Regions from separate parts of the Spiroplasma endosymbiont of Glossina fuscipes fuscipes genome, predicted to be linked through region 2. Evidence: riboswitches for the same ligand, from Rfam matches in the RefSeq annotation. Region 2 holds a riboswitch; the other holds the start of a gene.
The links. Region 2 has a riboswitch for cobalamin ahead of deoD (purine-nucleoside phosphorylase). Riboswitches for the same ligand answer to the same signal wherever they lie in the genome.

Region 1: linked by a shared signal. The riboswitch ahead of ACOBWH_RS00265 (hypothetical protein) and the one ahead of deoD (purine-nucleoside phosphorylase) in region 2 are both predicted to bind cobalamin.

Annotation. Positions count from the first base shown of each region.
Region 1 is NZ_CP187162.1:43,259-48,028, forward strand. It holds gene ACOBWH_RS00255 (nitroreductase family protein) at 1-293, shown strand, start outside; gene rpmE (50S ribosomal protein L31) at 378-683, shown strand; cobalamin riboswitch at 740-908, shown strand; gene ACOBWH_RS00265 (hypothetical protein) at 988-1,455, shown strand; gene ACOBWH_RS00270 (hypothetical protein) at 1,507-1,761, shown strand; gene ACOBWH_RS00275 (hypothetical protein) at 1,764-2,405, shown strand; gene ACOBWH_RS00280 (hypothetical protein) at 2,514-4,439, shown strand; gene ACOBWH_RS00285 (DHH family phosphoesterase) at 4,456-4,770, shown strand, end outside.
Region 2 is NZ_CP187162.1:613,525-632,162, reverse strand. It holds gene ACOBWH_RS03660 (lipoprotein) at 1-563, opposite strand, end outside; gene ACOBWH_RS03655 (FtsX-like permease family protein) at 577-4,677, opposite strand; gene ACOBWH_RS03650 (hypothetical protein) at 4,716-5,462, opposite strand; gene ACOBWH_RS03645 (hypothetical protein) at 5,481-5,756, opposite strand; gene ACOBWH_RS03640 (nucleoside 2-deoxyribosyltransferase) at 6,036-6,617, opposite strand; gene ACOBWH_RS03635 (bifunctional 4-hydroxy-2-oxoglutarate aldolase/2-dehydro-3-deoxy-phosphogluconate aldolase) at 6,620-7,240, opposite strand; gene tkt (transketolase) at 7,244-9,229, opposite strand; gene ACOBWH_RS03625 (deoxynucleoside kinase) at 9,275-9,898, opposite strand; partial or broken gene deoD (purine-nucleoside phosphorylase) at 9,917-10,628, opposite strand; cobalamin riboswitch at 11,010-11,180, opposite strand; gene ACOBWH_RS03615 (hypothetical protein) at 11,358-12,893, opposite strand; gene ACOBWH_RS03610 (hypothetical protein) at 13,173-13,373, opposite strand; gene ACOBWH_RS03605 (ATP-dependent RecD-like DNA helicase) at 13,482-15,629, opposite strand; gene mnmA (tRNA 2-thiouridine(34) synthase MnmA) at 15,645-16,778, opposite strand; gene ACOBWH_RS03595 (ABC transporter permease) at 16,858-18,638, opposite strand, start outside.

The DNA.
Region 1 (4,770 bases), 580 kb from region 2:
AAACTTTTTTAACGCAAAAAGAAAATTTGTTTGCCTTTGTGTCAGAACAAGCCCACATTGTAACTAGTTTTATTACTCTGCAAGCTGCGGACTTAAAAATTGGCTCAACAATTATGGGAGGCTTTAATGTTAAAAAATGTAACGATTTATTATCACAACATTGTTTTTTTGATCAAACTAAATTACATTCGGTGTTAGTTTTAGCTTTAGGATATTATGATGAAACAGATGAAAAGAGAAGGTTACCACGAGTAAGGATTGGTTTTAATGAATTTGCAAAGATTATTAAATAATTTTTGTTTTTATTGACAATATGTGTTATCATTATTTACGTGCAAATAATATGCATCCATATTATTAAAAGAGAGGTGAATTATATGGCAAGAGAAGGAATCCATCCAAAATATTTTGATACTAAAATTATGTGTACAACTTGTGGAACAGAGCGGATGAGTGGTTCTACTAAGGGGGAAGAATTAAAGGTTGATACTTGTTCTTCATGTCATCCCTTCTATACAGGTAATCATCAATTTGCTAATGACGCAGGACGTGTTGAACGCTTTAAATCTAAATTTAATAAAAAAGAAAAATTAGCAAAGCAAACAGAAGAAGCATCAAAAGTACAAAAAGAACTTAATAAAAAAACAGCAAAACCAAAATCTGATAATCAAAAAGCAGAATAATGGGGAAAACTTTTATCTTATTAAGATAAATTTTTTTCGTTATAATGAAAATAGACTACTTTAAAAGTTTATAAAGGATTAAAGGGAATTAAGTGCAAGTCTTAAGCTGTCCTAGCAACTGTAAAACTGACGAATGTTAAATAAACCACTGAATAACATATTTGGGAAGAATTAACTAGTAGGATGAAGTAAAGCCAGTAGACCGTCCTTATAAATTTAATAAGAGTCCTACTAGGTAAATAGGATTAATTTATTTTGGAAATAAAATAAAAATATAAGCATAAAAACAAAAGGATAAAAGAAAATGGTTAAAAATATTTTGACTGTATTAACAAGTTTAACAGTGAGTACAACAACTACAGCAAATGTTACGATGCAACAAGCAACTTCGTTAAGTGGTGAGAAATTATTACAAAAGAATACTGATGGGTACCATGTTAATAGTGTTAAAATCACAGTAAAAAATGAAAGTGGAGCAGTTGTTGATACAGTTACTTTTTATAATTCATTAGTAAGTTTAGGTGATATGTTAGTATCAGATTCGGATTTTTTTGGACTTAACGAAACATCATTTGGATGTTTATTAATTAGAGTTGACAATAGAACAACAAATTTTAATAAGAATTATTGAGTGATTTACTCAAGCACACATCCATTTTGCAAGTTTAATACTAATCCAGCAAATTATTGTTCAGTTGGAATTGATGGTCTAATTTTTCGTGATGTTTGAGAACAAGATCAATTATTTGATTTTGTTTTAACTAAGATTTAATTTAAATAATAATCCTATTTATCCTTTTTAAGAAAGGGGTTTTCAATAATTATGAAAAAAATATTAACTAATTTATTAGTTTTATCGTTGAGTTTAACATCAACAATAAGTTTAATTAGTTGTCAAAATTTAAATCAAAATAATACAAGCAACGAAGATAAAAATGAAGAAGATTTACCAACCTTACCAAATTATTTTACAATTATACAAGGTGATATTTATCCCTCTTTTGGTATTAGTAAACAAGAGGGAACTCAAAAATACTTTTTTAAACTCACAAGTGATCAATTGAGTACCCTTTTTTAAATTTGCCACAACGTAAAATTGCACCATTAGGATTTGCAAAGGATGTTGCAACTATTAAGGATTTTCGATTTTATTTAGAATATCAATTCGCGGCAACCTTTGCCATTCTTAGTGATCAAGAATTGACACTTGATGAAAATCAAATGGTTAATATTACTTTGGCTGTAAAGTGTTTAAAAGTAGCAGAAAAATGATTAGAGAGTGGAGTTTGGAAAATGCGTTTTACTGATATGAATGTTGAACAAAAAATAACTTTTAAAATTCCAATTATTCCAAATGAAGCTGATGAGTTAAATAAATTTATTTTTAAAAAATATAATGAATATATTGGGCAAAATGAGATTAAAATTGATAAAAGCAAATTAGATTTTAATGATTTAGATAATGTTGCAAATACAAAGTATTTGCAAGAAAAAGCAACTACTTTTATTAATACTTTTATTAGTAAAAATTCAGGGCTTGACAAAAAACTTAATCTTAAAAAAATTATTCCACCAAAAGGTAATCAAATTAAGAGTTTTGATGAGCCTTCTAATAGTTTAGTAAAAATTAATACAACATTTAATTTTACCTTAAATATTGAAGGACTAAATTATTATCCACGATTAAATTTGGGGATGGAAATTAGATATAAAATTATGTAAGTTACATAAAACACTACGGAGGTTAATAAAATCATTAACTTAATAATAAGTGTTTTTTTATTATTTTTATTTGGGTATAATAAAAATAATTAGAAGAGTGGTGTTTAAATGGGATTAAAAATTAGTAATTTAAAATATAAACGCTATAAAAAAAATATTTTTACTGATTTAAGTTTTGAGGTTAACAGTCAAGAAGTTTTAGGAACTTATTTTGAAAATAAATTTTTACAGTTATATTTTTTAAAACTTCTACTAGGAAAGAAAAAACCTTGCAGTGGGAAAATTTATTTAAATAATCGAAACATTACCGCTTTACTTCCAAAAGAGCGAAAAATTGGTTATGTTTCACCAGGAACACTACGATTAGGGTTTTTACCAACTAAGTTACGATTAGCTTATCATATTTTAAAAACACCAAAATTTTTACATGATAGTTCTTTAAAATACATCAAAAATAAATATCGTTATAAAAATTTAGTTTTTATAGGTAATGATTTAAATAAAAAAGACTTAATATTGAAAACAGATAAAATTATTAATGAGTATTTTCATAATTCAATTTGAATTAAGGAAGAATGAATCGAAACCTATTTAACACAAATTAGTGAATTTCATAAAAAGGAAATTGCCAAAATTTTTGAAGATGATAAGGATTCAATTTTAATTCAAAGTTTACATACGTATACTTATAAAAAAGAAGAGATTCGTGTTTACGAAGGTTTTCTTGCGTTTTTGCAAGCCTTATGAGATAAGATTTATTATATTTCAGAATTAGATTACTTATGTGATTGTTCTGAAATTGCCAAAAAAAGAAAGATTAAAAATAAAAAATTTGGATTTACTGGGGCAAAACTTGTATGCGAAAAGTATTTAAAAATTTTACAAACTGAAATTCTTTATGAACGATATAAGTTAATTAAAGCAAGGAAAGCTTTAAAAAAATATCGCCTTAATGTTCTTAACACTGTTATGTGTGATAGTGAACGAAAAAATATTATTAAAGGGATTTTGCATAAAAGTAATTCTGTTAATGTTGTTACTTGATTAAAATTAGCAGAAGACCAATGGTTTAATTATAATCAAAAACAAGAGCAACTAATTTCTAATTTGTTACCAGATGAAGCAACAATTATTAAAGGAAAAGTTTTAGAATATTTTCATAAGTACCATTTAGCATTATTAAATAATAAATTAATCCAACGTGAAGAGGATAATTCTCTTGCGATTGCTGCAGCAAATGAAAAAATTGTAACAGTTTATAATCAGGCGTTTGAACAAGTAAAAGAATTAATGAGTAATTTAAATATTAAAATGAATTGATTTAAAATTACTAAAAATTTAAGTAGTTTTGATCATACAAAAATTAGATTAATTAACGCAATTTTAACTAATAAGGAATTGATTATTTTACACAATACTTTTGATAATTTAACACATAATGAAGCTATTGAATTAAATGAAATTTTATTGACTCTAAAAAATTACAATCCACAAATAACGTTTTTAGTTTTAACAAGAAATATTGAAAATATTAAAAACTATGTTACTAAATTATTGTTCTTTGATGAAAACAATAATTATAAATTAATGTCAAAAGAACAGGCTGAGTTTTTTCCTGAGACAATGCACTTATATCAAACAATGTACAACAGCTCTGAAAATATTTTTTCAGTGCAATATTTTGAAAAAGATAATATACTTGTAAATGAAAAAATTAAGATTAAGTTACCAAAAGAGATTAAATTAGTTGATCAAAAGGACTATTCATTGGCTATTAACTCAAATTTAATTTCTTTTGAAAAAACAAAATTTTTTAATAGGGATTTATATTTAATGTATAAAGGACAAGTTAAAACAATTAAAAAAATTGTTAAGTCAATTGTTTGCTTTTTTGAAACTAATAGTGAAGTAGTTTTTAAAGTCTTAGTTCCTGAAAAAGAATTAAATTTGAAAAAAATGACTACAATATATTTTGATAAGCATGCCTTATTAATTTATGATAAAATTAACAATAATTTAGTTGTTAATATTTAAAGTGAGGAAATTTTAAATGCAAGATTTAAAAAAAGCAATTTTACAAAAAATTAAAGATTATAATACTATTATTTGCTTACGTCATATTTCACCAGATGGTGATGCATATGGTTCGGCGTTTGGGCTAGCACAATTTATTAAGGATAATTTTCCTTCTAAAAAAGTTTTGGTTGATGGTGAGTCAAATAAGTATTTGGCTTTTTTAGCAACACCTGATTTTGTTAAACAAGAAGATTATCGTGGGGCTTTAGTAATTGTGACAGATACGGCTAATATTGAACGGATTGATAGCAAATATTGGCAGGAAGGAAAGGAAATTATTAAAATTGAT
Region 2 (18,638 bases):
TGTTGATTTCAAACATCACTTTCTTGTGGACCAATAAAAAATTCTCCAAATTTGTCTAATTCTGAAATAAGTTGCATATTGTTAAAAACAATTGCAATTAAAATTGTTTTTGGTCGTCTATCATCAATAACCCCCAAATCAGTACTTTTGATTTTATCAACAAGATGATTTGAAGTTATAACCGTCTTATTAATCTTTAAAGTATTAACTGTTGTTCCATCATTAAAATTTAATTCATAATCACCATTTCGATATAAATCAATCTCGGTTGGTGATTTTGTCTGATTATTAAATTTATATTTTTTAGCTAATTGATTAAAATCTCATTTTGATCCTTGAAATAACTGTGCTAACTGATTTAATAATTTGGGAATTGTTTGTTTAGAATCTTGCGGATTGATTGTTTTAAAATTAATGCCTTCAAATCCAGTTACTTCTAATGGCAATACCGGTGGGTCAACTGGAATATTATTTCAATCATTATTTTTATTGCAACTAATGATTGTTGTTACTGGTGTTATTACTAAAACACTAGTTGTTAAAATTGCTAACAGTTTTTTCATCCTAATCCCCTCCTTAATCCGCATTCATAATCGCAATTAATGGATTAATCCGATTCATACTAAATCAACTAATTAAATAAGCAATAAAGTACAGTAATAACCCACTCCCAATTGCAATAATTGGAATAACTATATTCATAAATAATGGTAGTACTAACCCAATTTTAATCAAAATCATATTGGAAATCGTTAAGAAAAGTCACCCAAAACCAAATCCGGCAATTGTCATAATGATAATGATTGGAATATACATTCCAATAACTAATTTTGTAATATACCGATTACGATATCCTAAAACTTTCATTGTTGCAATAATGGTTTGGTTTTCAGCAATTACAATATTACTTGTTAAAATAATAATCATAAAACTTAACACAAAGGAAATTCCAATAATAAAGAATACAACTCCGTTAACAGCTTTTGCAATATTTCCTAAGATTTCTTTCGCTTGCTCAATTGGCATTAAAGTGCCAAACGCACTATTTGAATATGATGGATAAGAAATTCCTGTTACTGGTTTAATTCCACCATTTAGACCATAGAAACTATAATCACCAAATAATTGACTTGTTCCTAAACCCGCTTCAATATCATCAACTTTACTACTATTTGAAATTTTATAGTTAAAAATAGGATATTCATTTTGAAAAACAGCAATTCAATCAATCTTACTTGGCACTGTTTTTCAATATTTGACAAATTCATCTCATAAATGATTATTCCCTGCTGTAGCAGGATGTTGTTGAATAAAAGTTTCTAACATATTTAAACTAGCTTTATTTGCTGGTGAAAACTCCTTATCTGTAGCAAATTTAACAAAAGAATTTGTTCACTCATTTAAGAATAACCGTAATAAATAATCCCTGGTTTTATCATATCCCAACAATTGTTGAGCACGTTCTTCGTTAACTCAAGCACGAGCGGCACCAAATTGATTAGTAATCCCAGTAACCTTAAATTGTGATGAATTCGTTTGATTAGTAATTGTGTAACTTCCATTAACAATTTTATCGTTTAAAATTGTTGATTTTGTAAAGTTAGGGTCAGTTATATCAATGCCACTTTTTAAAACATATTCATTAGTGTTTTCTTTTAAAACACTATTTTTATAGTTATTATCTCCATTAAACATTAATTTTCCGACATTACCAACAGCACTAGTCCCGGTTACCTCACTTGCGTCTCATTCTTGTAAAATACTATCAGCTGTGACACTAGGATCACTTGCCAGCAATGCTCTTTGAATAATACGCGGTTCAATCGTATCTCCAACTTTAACTCCTAATCGTTTTGCTAATGTTTCGTTTAAAATGATGTTATTATTTGATTCTAATAGTTTTTGTTTTAAATCTTCCTTATTTTTATTAGTTAATACTTGATTTTTAAAGGTTTGATTAATTCCATAAATTTTAAAATCAATGCTGTTAAGTTCAGCATTAACCATTGTTCCTCGATCATCAAATAATGGGTTAAAAGGAATTACCCCAAAAGTTAAGTTAAAATTACTGTTTGGTGTTTTAAAAGCTTCTTGCATTTTAACACGAACTATTTGTGGTGAACGTGAATAAACTCCTTGAATAAAACATTGATTAACATTGTCAACAAAATAAGCATAAATTCAATTATATAAATCATACATTGGTTTTTTTAAACGAGTATTAAAGTCACTTCCTGTTCCTGAATCTAACACATCATAAAATGACGTTGATAAGGGTTGTTCTAAAGCTGGACGAAAATGATTATTATCTAATACAATAACAGCATTTCCTTGCCCAAAATCTCTTTGATAATCACTTTGTGTAAACATTTCTTGGTCTAGAGTATTATTTAAACTAATATTTCCAGTTTGATCAAAATACTTGTCGCGTTTAATATTTAAAGCTACCGTATCTCGATATTTTCAATAAAATAATCGATAATTTTCTAAAGCACTAATATTTTCGCGTGCCGTTTCTGTTGTTCGTAAATATTGTTCAATTGTTGTTTTTGTTAAACTATTTAAACCATAATCCTTATAATCACCTCATGATGTTGTACAAATTGCTCTTGATAAACCAGCATCCTTTGATTGTAGTTTTTTACTTTCTAAAAACTCTTTTGAAATGTTACGATATAATAATGACCGCATATCTTCAGCATCATATGTTGGCGCATAATTTTCAGGATTAATTTGACCAGTTTCAAAATCTCTTAAATATTGGTTTAAATCACTTGTCATATTCGTATTTGGTAAAAAACTATTTTTACTATCTCATGATTTTTGACTTGGATCATAAGTTTTTAAAAAAGTTGTTGGTAAATTATAAATTGGACTATTATATTCAACTAATGTTTTGTAATTATCTCCTTCATATGAGTAACGAATATTGTTTTGTAAAATAATTGGAATTGTCGTTGACATTGTAATCATAATCGTACTAATAATCATTGTTAACGAAACACCAACCATTTTTCCTAATGAATTTGATAATTGCACCGCTTGAAAACGAGCATCAAATGTTTTACGAATTGCAAACATTTTATAAACTGCTTTTTTCAACCGTCCATTTGAAAACGATTTTTCCTTACGAATTAATTGTAATGGTGTTCGTGATACCATCATAATTGTCCCACTAATCATTGTGACACAAGTCAATAAAACAAAGATAAACAAAACACAAGTTAATAATGCCATTGGTGCAAAAACAAAATTGCCATATGGTAAATTAAAATATGAACCAAATAAGTATTTAATTGTAAATTGGCCGCTAATTCCACTGGCATAACCAATTACACCACCAATTAATGCAATCATTAATGGATATGAAATATAACTAAGGGTTAATACTCGACGACGATATCCTAATGCCCGTAATAACCCGTTCTGCGGTCCGGTTGCATCAATTTGACGACGAACAACTAAGATTAAGACAAAAAAGCAAATAATTAATAAAACGGTAATTAAAATATATGACCCATTAATAAAGGCATTTAGTGTTGTTGTAAAATAAGTAATCCGTTTTGCAAATTCATAACGGTTATCAGTTCGAAAAGTAGCAACTGGCAAACCAATTGATAATGTTTTAACATAATATGAATGTAACCCAATATGTTGACCCTGCTCACTATTAAGATAATTATTAATCGTTTGACTATAGACGCTGCGAATTTGATCTTTGTTAGTCTGTTTAAATTTTCCAACATAATAAATTTCACGATCTAACTGACTTTCTGGAATTAACACCTGTCTTGTTAAATCTAACGCTGTTACTTGATAATGTTTTCCTGTTGTATCAGTCGCTTCTGTTTCAACTAGTCCAAATAACCGCGGATCCAAATAAGCAATTCCTTCGTTGTGCATGTTCGGAAATGGATGAGATGCATCAATGATTGGCGTAATATAATCTGCAGATTGACCAAGACCAACCACCCGAAATCAATTCTCATTACTATATGGTGATGTTGGCAATCATTTATTAATATCTTGATGCGCATATGGCTCTAAATTAACTTTTTGCAGTTCACTATCCGCAACTTTAATTGTCGTTCCATAACGATCTGTTTGTAACCGAATAATATCATTAATTTTAATATTATTTTTCTGCGCAAATTGTGGCGTTAAATAAATTCAATGCATTGTTTCACGATTAATTGATTCTCAATATTGTTCATAAAAAGCGATTGGCATTCCATCAGAAACAACAAACCGGTCAATTGTTTGCTTCGGATTTAATGTTACCGCTTTAATAACCTTATTATTCCCCAAACTAAATGTCCGTGCTTCAACACGATTATAAGAAAAACTTTCATCCTTATTATTAACTTGTTGTTTAATAAACTCTAAAATAGCATTCTGACGAATATTCCCATCAGTAATATTTTCAAACTGATCAGCACCCCCATTCAGATTTTTAACATAATTAGTTTCATTAAAATTAACAACAAAATCATGTTGATTACTTACTTGTTCAGAAATAAAATTATTATAATTATTTCCAACACGCTGTTTTGAAACTTCAATAATTGTAAAAATAAAACTAGTTAAAAACACCAAAATAACTAATCCAACAAACTGAATTTTATTTTTAACTGTGTTTTTAAAATTGTTTTTAAATAATAACTTAAAACCAGGCATTTTTTCACACTCTTTCTTTTATTTTTTGATATTTGAATTTAGTTAAAAATAAAACTAGGTGGTGTTGATTGTTTTTTAAATTGTGTTAGTAACTCTGTTTTACGCAAATTATCAATAAGACAAGTGCATTTCAAAAATCAGCAATTTCGTACAAACCCTTTAAATAATAACATTAATAAAAAAGAAAATGACAATTGTTGATTCTGATAAAAAATATTATTTGCTAATGTTATTTCTCAAAAGGTTTGATAACTAGAAAAAATAATATCATTAATGTTTTTTAAATAACCAATATATAGACGAAACAGTAATAACATTGCAATAAAACTAAGGGTAAAAATCGCATAAAAGACATAACAAAAAATTATAAGAAAAGAATATATCGCTTTATAACTAATTATTATTTTTAATTGCATCATTAATGAAGTTTCGCCAAAAAATAAAAAACCAGAAATTAAGAAGATATTTCCTAATCATAAAATAATAATTTGTCAATTTGAATATAAGATTACTTTTCAAGTAAAAAGCGTTTCTCTTTTAATTTGTTGAAAATTAACTAAGATTTGTGCTAGAATTCCAATAAAAAAAAGAAAAATAATACTTGATAAAAATAAATATAATAAATTTAAAGTAATATTTAAGAAACTATAATTATTTTCAAGGTTAATAATTGAAAAAGATGATGAGAAAAAAATATATCCTAAAAAAAGAATAAAGAAAGCATTAATAAATTTCTGATATTTTGTAATAAAATTTATCTTCATTTTCATCACCATTGCTTTCATCGTATTTTGCTCATTTTATTATAACATTATTTTCCCCTTTAAAACCGCAGTGCATAACACTATTGGTGCAATTTGAACTGATCCGATTAGTAAGTACAAAATGGCAGCTAATGTTCCAAAAGGAGCAAAATAACCAGTTGTCATAACAAAAGACAATAATGCAAAAAGAACAAAAAGTCCCAATACTATTGATGATATAACAATTGATAAAATACAACCAGCACGACATAAACTATCTGGTTTTTTCCCTTCAAAAGAATTTTCTGAATTTCCTTGGATATAATTTGAATCCATTTATTTTTAATATCCTCCTTTAATATTTTCTAATTTATAAATTAAAAGTTTAATTTATTCCTATTCTATTTTTTGTTTATTGTTTATCAATATTATTTAAATAATGACATTAAAATAACTTAAACAATTGATGAAAATTAGTTTTTTCATAATTAATTTGTAATCAAATGTTTGACACAATTAAACCATAACATTTTAACATTAAAAAAGCAATATTTTATTTTTTTAATTCTAAAATATTGCTTTTTATTTAAATAATTTTACTTTAAAACAACTAAGTTAAATATGACAATCAAAGCCATGATACAATTTATCTTCTTTAAAGATTTCTTTTATATCATATTTCTGGCGATAATTTGTTATATCTCCTGTTTCAATTGCTTTAATTGCCGCACATGCCATTGCATGTGAACTACATAAAGTAATTTGTGGAACATTGCCACTATTTAACTGTTCATAATATAATGCTCCAGTTAGCATTTCATTTAAACCGAAACCAGGGCATTCTCCTCTTAAAATCCCCTGTTGTAATCGAAAATCAGAAATAATTGGAAATAGATATTTTTTCTTATTATGGATTGCTTGTTCTACCATTAATCCAAATTCCATATGCGTTCCAGAATCTCAGCCATCTAATTCAAAAATAACATAATCAGCGGCGGTCAAACCAGCATAATCTAATTCAAAAATTGCTTTATTAGTTGGACGAACTGTTTGATTTGTTTCAAAATCAACTGGATTTCCAATAATAAAATCTGGAAACATTGCTCGTAACCGATCTCCTTCTGTTTTTCGTGTATTTCATTGTGCTTCAGTGAACATACTCCCAGCATTATAAATTACTTTTTTATTATCTTGCATTATTATCCTCCTTCTTGGCTAATTGTGCTAATCATTGTTTGTATTTTTTCTTGTTCAAGAATTTTGGTATTAATATCACCCGTTACAAAAGCACCAACCGCTACTAAGTCATACCCCAAATCTTTTGCTTCTTTTAAATTTGTTAAATTAATCCCACCAGAAGCCATATATATTTTTGTTGGAAAAAAGGTTTTTAACGTTTGAATAAAATTTAATTTAAAAGCATTTGCTGGAAAAATTTTAATAATTTCTCAATTGGCATTAACAATATTTGTGACTTCTTGTAACGTCATTGCTCCAGGAATATATAATAATCCTTTTTGATGACAAAAATCACTAACCGCACGGTTAAAAACGGGCCCGACTAAAAAGTGTGCTCCTGCTTCTGCCGCTAATATTGCCTCTGCTAATGTTAAAACGGTCCCAGCCCCAATTAAAATTGTTGGGTATTTTTTACGTAATGCTTTAATTAATAATTCAACCTTTGGAATTGTAAAAGTTAATTCTAAACATGTTACTTGCAAATTTATTAGCATTTCACAAATTTGTTGAGCAACATTATAATCTTGATTACGAATAACATAAAAAACTTTCTGTTCTAAAACTTTGGGTAAATTATTCATGGTCTAACCTAAATATTTTTCAATTCTTTGAATAATAGCACCTTGATCTAAACCCTTGTATTTAATAACAGCATCAGCACTACCTGATAAACCATAATCATTAACACCAATCACTAAACCAGTTTTACCAACAAATTTATATCAAACATAATCATTAGAAAACTCAATGGCAATAACTTTTGAAAAGTTTTTTGGAATTACTTTTTCTTGATAAGCTGGTGGCTGTTGTTCAAATAATTCAACACAAGGCATTGAAACAACACGAATATTCGCTTTCATTGTTTTAGCAGCAGTAATAGCAATCGGCACTTCTGTCCCCGTTGCAATAATAATTGCCGTTAATGGTTTTGCCTTATCTTCTTCAACAATAATATATCCTCCTTGTAAGGTTTGTTTATAACAAGTTTCAGCTAATTGATATGGGGTATCTTGTCGCGATAAAATTAATGCTGAAGGTGTTGTTTTTGTTTCCACAACAAGTTTTAAACAACCAATTGCTTCATTAATATCGGCTGGTCGCAAAACATTTAAATTTGGACAATTTCGTAACATTGCTAATTGTTCAACTGGTTGGTGTGACTTCCCATCAAAACCAACCCCAATTGAGTCATGTGAAAAAGCAAAAATAACGGGTAAGTTTTGAATACACGCCATTCTAATACATGGTTTCATATAATCAGAAAAAATTAGAAACGTTGAATTAAAACTTTTTAAACCTTGATGTAATTCAATCCCAATGCTAATTGTTCCAGCCGCAAATTCTCGAACACCAAAATGAATGTTATTATTTTGGGGACTATTAATTGTTCATGACCCATTATAACCAATAATTTTTGTCGCTGTGCCCAAATCAGCACTACCACCAAACATATTATTATGACATTTTTGTTGATAATATTTAAAAACATCACCCATAATAATTCTTGTTCCTGCTTTTTTATTTTTATCAGTTGTTAACAAAGACTGAAAAGCATCTAATTCAACAACGGGAATAGCAAATAGTTGTTCGTATTCTTTTGGAAAAGCAGTTTGATAAGCTGCTAATTTTGTTGATCATGTTTGATATACTTCTTGACCACGTTTAATAAAAGTATCTTTTCAATAAGTTTTTACATCCGGGTCAACATAAAATTGGGGATGTTCAAAATCATAGAAAGTTTGAACTTGTTGCATTTCCTCGGGAGTAAATGGTGACGAATGCATTGGTGAACCTTGTTTTGGATGACCATAACCAATAATTGTTTTACACTCAATTAAAGTTGGTTTATCACTCTTTTGCGCTGTTGCAATTGCTTTTTTAATTGCTGTCAAATTTTCATCAGCATTATCCACTCGAATATAATTTCAATTTTGTGCTTCAAAAAACTGTTGATAGTTTACTTTTAAAACTTCATCACACTTTGTATCTAGTTGACAATCGTTTGAATCATACAACATAATTAACTTATTTAACTTTCATACCCCAGCTAGTTGGATTGCCTCAAGCGCTCCCCCCTCTTGTAAGTCACCATCACTACACAAAACATAAGTATAGTGATCAATAATGTCATATCCTGGTTTATTAAATTTTGCTGCTAAATGTTGTTCTGCTAATGCCATCCCAACACCATAACCAACACCTTGTCCTAATGGCCCCGATGAGTTATCAACTCCTGGTGTTATTCCATATTCGGGATGAGCTGGTGTTTTTGAATTAATATGACGATAATTTTTTAAGTCATCAATTGATAAATCATAACCAGCAAAGTGTAAAATGGCATATTGAAGCGTTGAAGCATGCCCTGGTGATAAAACAAAACGATCACGGTTAATTCAATCAGGGACAGCTGGATTAGCAATTAAATTGTTTAAGTAAATTGCTTGTATCATTGGGGCCGCACTTAAAACAATTCCCGGGTGGCCAGTTTTATTATAAATGATTGGATCTAAGCCTAAAATTCGTAAATTACTTAGGCTTTTTGTTTCAATATTATTATTTGTATCTTTCATTTAATTTTCCTCCTAATAAATTTAAAATATCAACGATAATTATTTTTAAATTAAACAAGGAACTTTATTATCTATCATTAATAATTTCTGCATAATAAAGGTCATCTTTTCCGCAAAATTATCGTTATCAGCATCAACAACAATGAAATAATAATCATCCTTTAGTTCATCATATAAGACCTCATATTGTTCATTTAATTTTTCCCAATAATGGTATGGTGTTTCTAATTCTAATATCCGGCCACGTTTATTAATCCGTTCAACTGCTTTTGCTGTTGAGACTTTTAAATAAATAATGACATCAAAGCCTAATTTTTGTTTTAAAATTGGCGTAATAACATTTTGAAAAAAACGATTGTAAACTTTAAAATCAACATCATTCATAATTTCTAACAAATGTGAAACCCGAACAAAAACAGGATCTTCTAAAATTGTGCGGTCAAAAACAGTATCTGCTAAATTATCAATTTCAAAAAATTGTTCAATTCTGGTTGTTAACATATAAATTTGCATCTTAAATGCAAATCCCTTCATATCCTGATAAAAATCATTAAAATATGGGTTTTCTTCTAAGGGTTCTTTAAATAAATTATAGTTTAACTGTTGACATAATGCTTCACTAACTTTTGTTTTACCAGCACCAACAGTACCAAAAACAGCGATTTTCATCTTTTCTCCTCCATTAGGCTATTTAATTAATTGCACTGCCGTTGCTAATGCTAATTGCACCATTGCCATAAAATTATTTTGACGTTCCATTGCTGAAGCTGCTTGTTTTGTAACAAGATTGTCAGAAATAGTTAGCAATGTTGCTGCTTGTTTTTTTAGTAACAATTGCATTAGCAAACAAGGCATATGTTTCCATTTCAACAACATCTAAATTATGTTTTTCGGTAAATGATAATGAATCATCATAACGATAAAAAACATCAGCAGCATGGGCAATACCAGTATGTGTCTTAATTCCTTGCTTTAGCGCCACTTCTTCAATGGTGTTAAATAAGTTTTCACTTGCTGAAATCAGATTATCATCAATATTTGCGGCAATCTTTGCATAATTACTTTCCCCAAACGCTGCACGAACATTAAAAATATCATATAGTTTAAGTTCTGACTTATAACTACCTGCTGAGCCAATGCGAATAATATAGTCAACATCATAAAATTTAAATAATTCATATGAATAAATTCCAATACTTGGACAACCCATCCCACTTCCAGCAATTGTAATTTCAATGTTCTGATATTTCCCCGTATACATAAACATATTCCGAACCTCATTATCTAACTTATAATCTGTTAAATATTTTTCAGCAATTGCTTTTGCTCGTAGCGGGTCACCAGGCATTAAAACAACCTTTGCAATATCAGTTTGTTTTGCATTAATATGTGGTGTCATTTTTTATTTCCTTCCTTTATTGGATTTACGTTCCTATTAATTAGGTTATTATTTAAAATGTTTTTTATTAAAAATAAATTTAAACAAAACGAAAAGGAATATTTTAATATATTCATATAAGAAATGTTTAATTAAGAATTTTATTTAATAAATTAAGTTAACAAAAAATTAAAATTATAAAATATTTTAAAATTAGTTTTATTAACTTAAAAATTTTTTAATTATTATTATTTCAAATAATGCCCTAATAGGATTATCGCTTTAAATTAACAACTAAAAAACGCTTTTTGACGTCTTTCAAATTATTATTTAATAGTTTTCCACTAATAAATAATTAATTATCCAACCCCAGGGATAATAACTATAAAGGCAGCACCGATAAATATCAATGTTTTTTAGATCGGTCTACTGGCTCAGTTTCACTTTACTCGCTATTCCTTCTCAAGAAGTATCTTCTCAATGGCATATGTTAGCTTTCATCCACTTTACAGTTGCTGGGACAGCCTAGGATTTGCACCTAATTCCCGTAACATCCAAAATTGCTTTTTAAAGTTGTTAAAGTAATAATATAAAGTTTAATTTTAAAATGCAAGTTAAAATTAAACTTTTTCCTAAAACAAAAAACTTATTTTAAAATTATTTATTACTTATCAAATATTCATACGAAACAACTAGTTTTATTTTAAATAAATAAAAAAGCAAGAATTTTCTTGCTTTTTTAGGTTATCCTTATTTTTTAGTAAATTGCAATATAAATAATGTTGATGTTCAACCCGTATAATACACAGCATTATTTGTTCCAAATATTAAATCAAAATTTCAATCAGCACGACGACGCAATGAAAAAGTATCTTTGGCATCATTTAAAGTAAGATTATACTGTTTTTTTGCTCAATTACCCGTTGTAAAAATATTTAATCCTGATAAATTTTTGGCAGCATCAGTTGCTTTAAAATCATCAATTAAAATTTTTAAGACTTTTCGATAATCATATTTTGGTAAAGCTAAGATCTTATTAAATGCATCCTTACTAAGATGCCAAACCCCTGAATTTTTATTTGATTCAAGACGGAAATGTTTATAGAAAGCAGTTACTAACTTACCATATTCCATTAATTTTTTATCCAAACCATCTTTTGGAATTTCAACTTGAACTTTTAAAGCTTCACCATTATTCATAACGGCGCCAGATAATGGAAATCCAGCAACTTGGATTTTTGCTAAATTAACATTAAAATATGCTAAATTCAAATTATTATCCCCGGTATTAAAAATATTAACTAATGAACGATAAAATTTAACAAAATTTTCTGGCGTAATTTTATCTGGTTGATAACCCATTCCGGTTCAAACATAAGAAGCTGTTTTTTCATTCACAACATCAACCCCATTTGTAGTATTGTTAATAGCACTTGTTAATAACGTTAATAATGATATTGAAGAATTATATTTAATACTTTCAACAAGGTTCTTTAAATCAGGATCTTGCTCAATTGCTGTTTTTAATTTATTAAAAATAATACTATCTAAATCAGCAAATCCTTGTGTATAATTAATATTAAAATTATCATAAATTGATTTAAAACCATCAGTTTTATCAATTTGAAATGTTCCTTCATTAATGAAAAAATTCACAATTACTTTCGACAGTTTTTGTACAATCCCATTTAAGACGTCTTTCATTATTTTTGGATTATCAGTAATAACATATTGAATAAAGTAATTTGAAGTTGTTGATAAATTTTTAAAATTAACCTTAAAATTAAAACTAAAATCTAAGCGCGCCGCCTTAGTATCTTTCACAGTTGAATTATTAGATACCTTTGCCAATTCTTCTGTATCAATAAAATTCAAATTATATTTGAAACTATCTTCAAATAAATCAATTGGTTTTGTATCAATATAATAATTTGAATAATCATTAATAATTTGCTGACTTACATTATTTAAAGTTGCCATAAAACTAGTTTTTAAAATTTGTAAAGCAGCAACAACTTTGGAATCAGTTGGATCCAAGTCTTTACTTTGGCTGTCCTTATTCACCATGGCATATAACTCATCAAATGTTGTTTGATAATCTTTACTATCAATTGTATTTTTAGTACGTGCATATTCTAAAAAGGCATTTGAAACCCGTTGCGAAATTTTATTTAAAGTCTCAGCATCCTTTGCCGCTCCAGTATTTGAATCATCTGATTCGTTCCCATGGTGACAACTAACAATTGTGCTAGCCCCCGTTACAGTAAAAGCAGAAATACCCAACACCGCCAATAGTTTTTTTATTTTTTAACTCTCCTCTTTGTATATATTTTCGCTATATAATCATTAATTATGACCCAAAAAAAAAAAAAAAAAGCAAGTAGGTAGGTCCCTATCTTGCTAGCAATATTACTGCGCCCAATTTTGTTCAATTCCATAATACTAAAAGACGAGAAGTATCTCATTTCATCTAGTACAAATTCACACATAATTATAGAAAAATATTAGAATTGAAATCCCTTTTGCTTTTTGTTACTTGCTTTAATAATAAAAAAATACATTATATTAGTTAAATAGCGCATAAGGAAAAATAATATCATAGGGAATATTTTTCAGTAACGGATCATTTAAGTACATTCCAAATCGAGACGATAAATAACCAGTATATAAAAGCGGATAAATTAAATAAAGACAAAAGACTTTCTTAAAATATTGGCGATTAGTCATTGTTATTTTTTCTTGATGCATAAATAAATAAACAATCATTAGGATTGGTGTTATTAAGTGAAAAAATAACCCCCCTAAAATACCACCAACATTAATTGTCTTGGCTATTAATTCAATATAATTTTAAAAAGTAAACTAACTTATCTTTTAATAGTTTTTAATAACTTCTTGTAATGTTGTTCGTCGTTTTTGTGGCAAATTATTAACTCCATACAAAAAAGCATTTTGCTGTCCAATTAAATATAAGTTTGTTTTTGCTCGGGTAATTGCAGTATATATTAGATTTCGTTTTAACATAATTCAAAAACTTTTGGTAATAACAAAAATAATATTATCGTACTCACTTCCTTGTAATTTATGAACACTACATGCATAAGCTAAAGTAATATCATAGTACATTTCTTTATTATATTCAACAATGTTGTCATATTTTACTAGTAAAACATCATTAAAGTTTTTATCTTTTTTAATATCAATAATAACGCCAACATCACCATTATAAATTTCTAATTCGGGACGATTTTTCAATTGCATTACTTTATCATTAACACGAAAAGTTCGATAACCAATTTTAAGTTCTTTTTGACCATAAGAACGATTTAGTTTATCTTGTAAATAAGTGTTTAACATGTTAATGCCAACAGGACCATTATACATTGGAGCAATCACTTGAATTGCATTATAATCTCCCGCTTTTTCTTCATTAAGTTTTTGATATAAATCACCAATTGTCGTTAATAATAAATGGGGATCAGTTTCTTCAATAAAAGTTAAGTCTCTTTTATTTAATAAATCATATTCAAAATGATCTTGTTCAATCGCATAACTTAATTCTAAAATATCGTTCCCCGCCTCTTGCCGATAAACTTCTTCTAACTTAATAACATTAAAAGCATCACTCTGGATAATATCACGTAAAATATCACCGCAAGCAACAGAAGGTAACTGATTTGGATCACCAATTAAAATTAATTTTCGTAAATTTAAACTAGCTTTAGCAATCTGAGATAATAATAAACTATCAACCATACTAACTTCATCTAAAATTAAAATGTCATTTTCTAATGGATTATTTTCATTATAAAAAAACTGATTTGTAATTGCATCATATTTTAATAACTTATGAATTGTTAATGCTTTTTGTCCTGTTTTCTCTCGTAATCGTTTTGCTGCTTTTCCGGTTGGGGCTGCTAAAACAATTTTTGATTGTTGATAAACTTTTTTTAAAATGTTAACAATTCCATCAACGACAGTTGTTTTTCCAGTTCCTGGGCCACCAATAATTACTAAAAAATTCGAATCAACAGCAGCTTTAATCGCCTTCGTTTGATTTATATTGTAACTAATTTGTTTTTTACTTGTTAACTCCTGAACATATTTTTCTAGTTTTTCTTCATCATATTGTTCTGTTGAATTTAAACCGCCTAACATTGCGGAAATATTTAGTTCACTATGATATATTTCAGCAACATAAATTTTATCGTTTTTAAAAATTAATAAATTAATTTCTTTACTATATTTTAATCCAGTTAAAATAGATTCCTTTGTTAAATTATCAAAATGTTTTTGCAAAATAGTTGTTAATTGTTCTAATGTTAAATAAGTATCCCCAGTATTATTACAAAATTCTTTTGCTAAATACCAAGCATAATAAGCAATTCGAATATTACTAAGCGGATTTTGTTCAAATGCCAAGTAGATTTTATCAATTGTTTTAAACGAAATATTATCTTTTAATAACAATGAATAAGGGTCCTTTGTTAATAACGCATAAATTTGGTCAACATTGTACTTTGTCTTTAATAATGACAAAACTTGTAAAGATAACCCTTTTTGATTAAACTGATGATTTAATTCATCATCCCGACTCATTGTCTGAAATGCTTTTGCTATAATATCGGCTTGCTTAGAAGTAACCCCCGGGATTTGCTTTAACGCTAATACATTTGCTTTAATTTTACTAACAACATCGTTTTCATAATAATCAATAATACTTTGTGCTGTCTTTGGCCCAATCGTTGGAAACAAACTACTTGTTAAATATTTTAAAACTTCATCATTACTTTGAGGAGCAATTTGTTTTAATTCGTTAACTTCAAAACTTTCTCCATAACGATTATTATAAACAAATTCACCAGTTAATTCATATAATTGATCAGGTTGTAAAGCTGATAAAAACCCTTTAATAAAAATAAAATGTGTTTTATCTTTTTCTAATTGAAATTTACAAATCCGATAACCATTCTTTGATTCAAAAACAATTAATTTTAAATAACCACGTAACTTTTCAGCCATTACAAAACTCCTTTCTTATAAATAACATAGTTTTTGATCATCTAAATAAACTTCATCGATTATTCCCCCGCCAAGACAAACATCACCATTATAAAAAACAGCCGCTTGTCCAGGAGTTATTGCTTTAACTTTACTATCAAAATGAACAAGACATTTATCATCACTTAAAATTGTTACTTTCACTGGAATATCTTTTTGACGATAACGAAATTTCGCCGTACAATTAAATTCATTAGTTTTAAGAGTGTTAATTCAATTAACATCTGTTACAAAACAACTAGTTGAATATAATCATTTTTCTTCACTACTTTTTGCAACATATAAAATATTTTTCTCAACATTTTTCCCAGCAACAAAATATGGTTCTGTCATGCCACCTAAATTTAGTCCTCGTCGTTGACCAATTGTATAATACATAATACCATTATGGGTTCCAACAACTTCTTTTGTTTCAATATCAACAATTTCACCATTTTGATTTGGAATATAATTTTGTAAAAAACTTTTAAAATCACGTTCACCAATAAAACAAATTCCTGTTGAATCTTTTTTATTTGCTGTTATTAAATTTTGACTATTAGCAATTGCTCGAACTTCTTTTTTTGTTAAATTTCCTAACGGAAAAATTGTTTTTGCTAATTGTTGTTGATTTAATTGACTTAAAAAATAAGTCTGATCTTTATCAGCATCAACTCCCCGTAATAATTGATATTCATTTATGGTTTCATTAAATTGCACTCGTGCATAATGTCCCATTGCAATAAAATCAGCTTGATAATTATTAATCGCATATTTTAAAAAATAATCAAATTTAATATATTTATTACATAAAATATCTGGATTTGGAGTACGCCCCTTTTGATATTCACTAATAAAATATTTAAAGACATATTCTCAATACTCTTTAATAAAATCAACACGATGCAATGGAACTTTCAAAGCATCGCTAACTTTTGCAGCATCATTATAATCAACTTCTTGTGGACAAATCGGATTATTAATTGCTTTATTCCCTAAGATATCATTATTTAATTGACTATCCCAATTTCGCATAAACAGACCCTTAACTTGATAGCCTGCTTGTTGTAACAAATATAGGCTGACAGAAGAATCAACGCCTCCTGACAAGCCAACAACAACTTTTTGCATTTATATTCACTTCCCTTATTAATAATATAATTAGCAATATTATTTTAACATTATAACACTAAGTTTAAAAAACTTAGTGTTATCTTTTTTGACGTTTTAAGTATAAAATTTCTATTAGCATCAGGATATTTGCTAATATTAAAAAACTATAACTAACAATTTGCATAATACTACTTGTTAAAACAAAATTATTATTCTTATAAAAATAACCATACAAGGCGATTCCCATTATTGCTCCTAAAAATAATAAACCAAGCGGTAAAAAAAGAAACAATTGGATTTTAAAGTTAGGAATAACACTAAATGGCAAAATAATCACAATAGCATAAACACTAAGTAATATAATCATAAACAACCGATTACTCAAAAGATAATCTTCGTTAGTTTGAATAAAATCAAATTTGCCAAAAGTTGTTGTAATAAAATTATATAAATCCAATGATGAATTATTAATTCAATTATTAAATATTAAAAAAGTACTACATAAAAGAATTAGACCAACAATAGCGATAATCCGTGCCGTTAAAATAACTGGATTTCGTCAAGTAATAATATTGTTTTTTCTAATTTTGCTAATTTTTTGCCTTTCGTTTGGGAGTTGTTGAATTTTATAACTATTACTAAAAAATGTTGTTGCTTGAACAGTATTTTTTTTATTTTCTTGCGTTAGTTCTTCATCATTAGAATTAACATGCTTGTCTTGCTTTTTTCCGCGGATTCGTTTAATTTTAACATTTGCAGCTGGTTTTACTGATTTAGCAGCAGGCAACGGGGTATCAAATAAACTAGTATAAAAATTATTTATTCGATAACTTCCTACTGGTTCATCAATTTCAATTGCTCGTGATGTTTCAGAATCATCTTTTTGCTCTAACGACAAATCAGTTACCGTATCTTCTTCTTTTTTAGGAGTTTCCTCTTGATGATAATATTTATTAGTAGTGTGATCAAGACCTAAATTTGGACGTTTTGTAATATCTCATTCCATAACATCAGTCTCATCATAAACCTGTGAAGCACAATCAAGTGAAACTTTTAAATTAATGCCCTTATCTTCTGGCTTAGCTGTTGATTGTTCAGAGGTATTTGTCTGCTCAAATTTTGGTTCTTGTTTACCTAAATTTATTGTATTAGCAAAAAAGGGTTGTGATTTTGCTCAAGAAGAATTTTGTTGCTTTTGCGTTTTATTATTATAGCTTTGTGTTACAATGATATCTTTTTTGGGCGCTGGGTTTATAGTTGTAACCTTAGGAAAATGCGCTGCTAAAATTGATTTTGGTTCTGAAACAGTTTCATTTTTAACAACTATTTCAGTTGTTTTATCAGGTGATTCCTGCTCAGTTTTTTGTACAATTTTTTGTGCAATAGCACGTGCTTGTGCTTTTAACAATGTACGATCAACATTAATCCGTTCATCTTTAAGAGGACGATGGCCTGGATTATAATTAAAATGATTTAAATCAACCTTTTTGGTTATTACTGGTGGTTCTTGCAAATAACTGTCATAATGAAAAAGTGCTTTTTCATCAAATGTTGCTTTAATTTTATCTAACCGCTGATGAAAATTTGTTTTTTCTTGTTCTAACTTCTTTACTTGATTATGTAACACTCTTAATGCATCAGGGTTATCAAGATTTAAATTTAATTCTCGACATTGGGTTAATGAAAAAGAATAATTTTGTTCAAGCATTTGTTTTTGAAGAGATGGTTTTGTTGCAAAAAAACCATTATTAAAAAAATGGCTATTTTCACCACTAAAAAAATGCGACTTAGTAATTAAAGAAGGCTCTTGATAATCAGTATCCTGATTATCAAGAAGGCCTTGCTTAATTGGTTTAATTTTTAAAATTTTAATGTCAT